DNA from 2 places in the Rhodoglobus sp. G.S.4 genome. Region 2 is predicted to be linked to the other one. Evidence: riboswitches for the same ligand, from Rfam matches in the RefSeq annotation. Region 2 holds a riboswitch; the other holds the start of a gene.

Region 1 (3,408 bases), 180 kb from region 2:
CGCTGTTGACGAGTTCTGGGCTGTCGGAGACGGCGTCGTTGGCTTCAACGACGGTTCCCGTAACGGGAGCGAAGAGTTCACCTACCGACTTCGTTGACTCAATTTCGCCGACAATTTTGCCTTCAGCGACGGTGGCGCCCACCTTGGGGAGGTCGACGAAGACGATGTCACCGAGCTTGCCCGCGGCAAAATCGGTGATGCCGATGGTCGCAACGTTTCCATCAACGAGCACCCATTCGTGCTCGGCGGTGTACTGCAATTCGCTCTTCTCAGCCATGATCAGGCCTCTCTCTTATAGAAGGGTAGGGAAACAACGGATGCAGCAGTGCGACTGCCCCGCACATCAATGTGAAGCTCGGTGCCGATCTCGCTCACGTCGGGATCGACGTAGGCCATAGCGATCGGGTGACCCAGAGTCGGCGAAAGTGCACCGGAGGTAATGATTCCGACCTCGGTGTCGCCGTGGAAGATGAGATAGTCGGCGCGACCGGCACGACGGCCCTCGGCGGTGAGTCCGACGAGAACGCGAGCACCGGCATCCGGTCCTGCTTCGATTGCAGTGCGGCCAACAAAATCGCCATCCTTGCTGAGCGCAACAACACGACCAAGACCGGCCTGGACCGGGAAGGTGCTGAGGTTCAACTCGTGACCGTACAGCGGCATGCCCGCTTCGAGGCGCAGAGTGTCTCGGCACGCAAGGCCGGCGGGCACGAGACCGAGAGGTTCGCCAGCGACCGTGAGTGCTGCCCAGAGGTCGGCTGCGGCATCCACCTGAATGTAGAGTTCGAAACCGTCTTCGCCGGTGTAACCGGTGCGACCAATGATGAGGTCGGTACCGGCAAACGTTGCGGCCGTCTCGCGGTAGTACTTGAGTTCGTCAAGCGGCGTAGCGAAGTCGGTGAGACCGGCAGTCGCTTCGAGAATCGCCCGCGAAACCGGGCCCTGCACAGCGATGAGCGCGTAATCGTCACTCTCGTCGGTGACGGCAACATCAAAGCCCGCACTACGCTCGGAAAGTGCCACCGCTGCGGCAAAACGGTTCCCCGCGTTTGCGACAACCAAGAAGTGATCATCACCGAGACGATAAGTGACGAGGTCATCAATGATTCCGCCGGCCTCGTTGAGCAGCAGACTGTACTTTGCCTGCGCCAAGGCGATGCCGGAAAGCTTGCCAGCGAGCGCGAAGTCGAGAAAAGCACCAGCATCGGCACCACGCACATGAATTTCGGCCATGTGAGAGATGTCAAAAATGCCGGCTGCCGTGCGCACCGCATGGTGTTCGGCAAGGTCTGAGCTGTATCGCACCGGCATCATCCACCCGGCGAAGTCGGTGAAGGTGGCGCCCAACTGCTCATGAATGCTGTGCAGCGGCGAATACCTCACGACAGTAGGTGAAGATTCAGCTGGTGATGCTGCGGAATTTGATACATCGGTCACGGAGTTCTCCCGGCGCGTGGCTAGTGAATAGAACTCCCCCTCTGTGATGAGCCTGAGAGCTTCACGCACCTTCAAACTAGTGCGCTTTCACCGTCGGCGGAACCTCATGGTGATGCGAGGTTCTCTTTCCAGAGTGGCCAGTGCGATGCGGTACATGAACCTGAGAGATTGGCGGGGAGGCTTGCTCCTTCGGTGCCGTGCTGGCGTCTAGTCAGAAAGATGACCAACGCCGTGTGCCCGGCTCTCCCGCATCGTGTTGCGGCCCGATGTTCAGTTGTTAGCTCAGCATAGCAATGCTGGGCGGATGCTCGCGCCTCTGTCACTGCCAAAAAGGGTTAGAGCAGCGCTGAGCTGAGCAGCAAACTCGTCTCACTGTTGACGACGCCGTCAACGTTGCGCATGCTCGCCAGCACTCTGTCGAAGTTACTCAGGCTGTCGGTGCGGATGTCAGCGACGAGATCCCAGGCGCCATTTGTGGTGTGGAGTTCGTGAATCTCGGGAACTCCGCGCAGCTTGCGAATCACGGCATCCGTCGACCGCCCCTCGACCTCGATGAACGATATTGCTCGAATAGTCGACGGGTCCCGGTCTTCGCGAATGCGAACCGAGAATCCGAGTACCGTTCCACCACTAACGAGGCGGTCAATACGACTAGTGACGGTTGCCCTCGTGACGCCAAGTCGGCGTGACAGGCTCGCTATTGACTCTCTCGCGTCGGCCCTGAGGGCGGCGAGAAGACGTCGGTCGAGATCATCCAATTGAGGCATGAGCAAATTGTACAATAGCGCTCTCAATTTTGCTCAGTTGTTGTGAACTAATCGCGTCTAATGGTTGTTGTGTGTGCATAGTGCATATTCGTAACGTGGGAACCAGTAACACCGAAACGAAGGGAGTGACATGGTCCACTATGTAGACGTCAACAACATGGGGCGCTGGATTGCCGACACCGGAATCGAGCCAATCATTATGGGCATCGTCAGCTACCTTGAGCAGGATTATGCCAAGTGGCCTCAGTTCGACAAGTCCGCTCGCGTTGCCGCTCATTCGGCAGAGGGCGTTATCGAGCTCATGCCAACAAGCGACGGCGAAACGTACGCCTTTAAGTACGTTAACGGCCACCCCTCAAACCCAGGAAACGGCTTCCAGACCGTCACCGCTCTCGGCATGCTCGCGCGAGTTGACAACGGTTATCCCACATTCTTCTCAGAGATGACGCTGCTCACAGCGTTGCGTACCGCGGCAACATCGGTACTCGCCGCTCGCGCCCTTGCTCGCCCTGACGCACAAGTGCTCGCCCTCATCGGCACCGGTACCCAGTCAGAATTCCAAGCACTCGGATTCCGCGCAGCCTTTGGTATCACCGAGTTGCGCATTTGGGACACCGATCCCGCTGCCCTCGACAAGTTCATCCGCAACCTTGAACCACTCGGCTTCCAGATTGTGCGCGCGACCTCTGCAGCGGATGCCGTTTCTGGCGCCGACATCGTCACCACCTGCACGGCAGACAAAGCGAATGCCACAATTCTCACCTCCGACATGATCGAGCCGGGCATGCACCTCAATGCAATCGGCGGCGACTGCCCAGGTAAGACGGAGCTCGAAGCGTCAATCGTGCGCGACGCAACGGTGTTTGTTGAGTTCCCCGAGCAGACCCGCATCGAGGGTGAGATTCAGCAGCTCGAAGCAGACTCGCCGATCACCGAACTGTGGGAAGTCTTGGCTGGCCGCGCTGCCGGTCGCACCTCGCCAAGCGAAGTGACCCTCTTCGACTCTGTTGGTTTCGCGATCGAAGACTTCTCAGCGTTGCGCTACGTTTTCGATGCTGTTCGCGGCACCGATTACGCGACAGATCTAGATCTCATCGCCAATCCCGCCGATCCGAAGGACCTGTTCTCACTCGTCTCGCGCGCACCAGCGCTGACCGCGTAGGCCCTCAGTGAGCGTTCAAGCGCCGTCCGCCGCCGTTCTCAT
Region 2 (3,408 bases):
GTCACCGCAGGCGCGTGCCGCACTGGAGGAAGTCGCCGATGTAGTCGTTGCCGGCGACACCGAGGTCGATACTGTCGAGTTGAAGCATCTCCTTGCCGATCGCGGCTACCCCCAATTGCATAGTGAGGGCGGGCCAACACTATTTGCGACGATGATCGCTCAAGGCGTGGTCGACGAACTCTGTCTGACTATTAGCCCGCGCATCGAAGGCGGTTCTGCCCGCCGCATTGTGGACGCTGCCGATGCAGCCCCGCAAGAGATGGCACTGGCGCAAGCACTCGGTGGCGATGACGGCGCACTACTACTTCGCTATGTGCGTGCCGCGCGTTAGCACTCCACAACATTGACAGCGAGACCGCCCATGGAAGTCTCTTTGTAGCGAGAACTCATGTCCTTGCCCGTTTCAGCCATCGTAATAATGACCTCATCGAGTGAAACCCGATGCGTGCCGTCGCCCCACAGTGCCATTTTTGCGGCGTTGATTGCCTTGGCCGCCGCAATAGCATTTCGCTCGATGCAGGGGATCTGTACAAGACCACCGATCGGGTCACAGGTCAGACCAAGATTGTGTTCCATCGCGATTTCGGCGGCGTTTTCTACCTGTTCTGGTGTTCCGCCCAAGATCTCGGCTAGTCCCGCCGCGGCCATTGATGATGCGGAACCAACTTCACCCTGACATCCAACTTCAGCACCCGAGATCGATGCCATGCGCTTATAGAGCACCCCAACGGCGGCGCTGGCGAGCAGGAAGCGCACTGTCGCATCATCCTTTGTTGCCTGGTCAGCGTCTCTCATGCCGGGAGCATAGTGAGTGGCATAAAACAGCACCGCGGGGATGATGCCTGCTGCGCCGTTTGTTGGTGCCGTGACGACGCGACCACCAGAAGCGTTTTCTTCGTTGACGGCGAGAGCGACCAAGTTGACCCACTCTTGCCAGAAAGCGGGGTCACGGTCGGGGTCTTCGCGGCGGAGACGAGCGTGCCAGTCGGGTGCCCGTCGACGCACATTCAGAGTGCCGGGAAGGTTGCCGGTGCGCTCAAGGCTATTGTTCTTACACTCATCCATGACGTCACGAATGTGAAGGAGTCCTGCAGCGACTTCGTCGTAACTGCGGCGCGCGAGTTCATTTCGAAGCATCACGCCGCTGAAGCTCAGGCCCTCAGCCCGGCAGTGAGCCAAGAGCTGGGCCGCAGTACGGAAGGGTAGGGGATCAGCAACCGCTGCGGGGCCGGTGGACGAGCTGCCGTCGCGGTTGTCACCCTCCCGGTAGATGAAGCCGCCACCAATGGAGAAGTAGGTCGCTTCAAGGACTGCGATGTCATCTTTGTCGTATGCGGCAAATCGCATACCGTTCGGATGTCCGTCGAGAACTGTGAGCGGGTGGAGTGCGATCGCGCCCTCCGTGAACGGAACTTCGTGTGTCTCCGCAAGCTGCAGGACGCCCGTACTCTCAATTCGTTCGAGAATCTTTTCCATCTCTGCTGGAAGAACCTGGTCGGGTAGTTTGCCCTCCAACCCGATGAGCACAGCGCTCATCGTGCCGTGACCAGCACCGGTAGCGGCGAGAGAACCATAGAGCCGGACCTGGAGCGACGTGACAGCGTCGAGCATCCCGTGTTCGGCAAGGTCGGCAGCGAATGATGCGGCAGCACGCATGGGGCCGACGGTGTGGGAGCTAGATGGGCCAATGCCGACCGTGAACAGGTCGAAGCTGCTGAGGGGCACCTCTTCGAGCGAGGGTGTCGGTACTTCGGTTCGGGGCGTCAGATTGCGAATTGGCACGGTGACTCCATTTCTTCACCACACATCTTCGTGCGGGCGTCGTTGAGTCCTCTCCGCTCTGTATCGGGCCTGAGAGTTTCCGCACGCTTGTGGCGTTACGTTGCCCCGTCGGCGAGTCGGACAGGGCCGACTACTTTTCAGAGTTGCCTAGCCACTGCGGTACTGGTGCCTGAGAGATTCCCGGAGAGGGTTTGCTCCTACGGCGCCAACCAACGATCGGAAGGGCTCTCCCGCAGCGGTATGACGGCTGTTCACTTGTGCCATCAGCATACACTTCGGTCGAGAACGACGACCGGCTATCTGGCGGATGCTGAGGCGCAATTGAGCAAGCAGTCAGGATGCGCAGCGCGAGTGCGTGCCTCTTTTAGTCTTCCGGATCGGTGGGATCGAGCGGTTCATGGTGGTCAGCATTCGTGACTCCTCGACGCCAGTAGCCATCTGCTGAAACCTGCTGTTTGGGCAGACCCAGTTCTCGGCGTAGGTAGCGGCGCAAAGGGACAAGCGTTGTGGCTTCGCCAGCGAGGAAAATGTAGGTCGATTCGCCAATCTCTCCGAGTGCCCGGAGCGCAGCGTCGAGTTGGCCGAGCCCGTCGCGGCGGTAGAACCACTCAGCAGACATGCGTGCTTTCTGTTCGGGGCTGAAATAGCTCTCGACGGTCTCATCGGCAACATCAAACAACGCAGTGACGTGCACCGAAGTGGGAAGCATATCGATCCACCGCGAGCTGGTTGGCAGAGCGGTTTCGTCAGCGATAAGGATTACGTGCGTTGCGCCACGGGGGAGCAACTTTGACCCACGGGGTCCAGCGATCACGAGAGGATCCCCGATGCGGGCGTGGCCGGCCCAAGCGGAAGCGGGACCTTCATCGCCGTGAACAACAAAATCAATATCAAGCTCGTGCTGACCCTCTGAGCTGCGGAAACCGAGAGGCGTGTAATCGCGGGAAATCACGACACCGCCCTGGGGCTTGCTGATGCCAGACTCGGTCATGACGGGAGCGGAAAGCTCTCCAGTCGAGGGGTCAGGAAAGAAGATTTTGACGTGGTCGGCAGGTCCGCTGGCCACGAACCCGTCGAGTTCGTCACCGCTCAGGGTGATGCGAGCGATGGTCGGCGTGGGGTGGCTCACCGCGCTAACAGTGACCCGGCGGATGATTAGGGGGTGCTTGGCGGAATCGCGTTCAATGGTCATAGGCGGTTGGCGCGAGGGCCGGCTCATTTCATCTTAAAATAAGGGTTGCCTAATAACTCTATAGCGAGACTGCTGAGAGTTCTAGGCGATGTCGATAGGTGGTCGCTACCCTGTCGCCGCGGTAACGCTGGTTGTGATTGAAATCTCGCCCTCCAAGGTGCGATGCACCGGACACTTATCGGCAATCACGAGAAGCGCCTGACGTTGCTCGTCGCTGAGATCGCCGTCAAGAGTGAGCTCGCGCGTAATGTGCTCGACGGTTCCCTCGGTGGCCGTGCAATGCTCGCAGGTCGCGGCATCCAGTCGCTCGCGAGTCAAGCGCACGCTCACCCCCGTCAAGGGCATCTTCTTGCGATCGGCGTACATGCGGATGGTGATCGACGTGCAGCTTCCGAGACCGGCAAGAATCAAATCGTAGGGACTCGGTCCGTGGT

What was found. Region 2 has a riboswitch for glycine ahead of AC061P_RS04670 (L-serine ammonia-lyase). Riboswitches for the same ligand answer to the same signal wherever they lie in the genome.
Region 1: it holds a riboswitch for glycine, as region 2 does, so the genes downstream of both, gcvT (glycine cleavage system aminomethyltransferase GcvT) here and AC061P_RS04670 (L-serine ammonia-lyase) in region 2, are expected to answer to the same signal.

What each region holds. Positions count from the first base shown of each region.
Region 1 covers NZ_CM152748.1:779,594-783,001, reverse strand. Annotated here, with positions in the region: gene gcvH (glycine cleavage system protein GcvH) at 1-277, opposite strand, end outside; gene gcvT (glycine cleavage system aminomethyltransferase GcvT) at 280-1,437, opposite strand; glycine riboswitch at 1,472-1,574, opposite strand; glycine riboswitch at 1,576-1,696, opposite strand; gene AC061P_RS03850 (Lrp/AsnC family transcriptional regulator) at 1,773-2,204, opposite strand; gene AC061P_RS03845 (ornithine cyclodeaminase) at 2,335-3,366, shown strand; gene ctlX (citrulline utilization hydrolase CtlX) at 3,374-3,408, shown strand, end outside.
Region 2 covers NZ_CM152748.1:959,400-962,807, forward strand. Annotated here, with positions in the region: gene AC061P_RS04665 (pyrimidine reductase family protein) at 1-331, shown strand, start outside; gene AC061P_RS04670 (L-serine ammonia-lyase) at 328-1,782, opposite strand; glycine riboswitch at 1,930-2,025, opposite strand; gene AC061P_RS04675 (siderophore-interacting protein) at 2,147-2,974, opposite strand; gene AC061P_RS04680 (bifunctional alpha/beta hydrolase/OsmC family protein) at 3,080-3,408, opposite strand, start outside.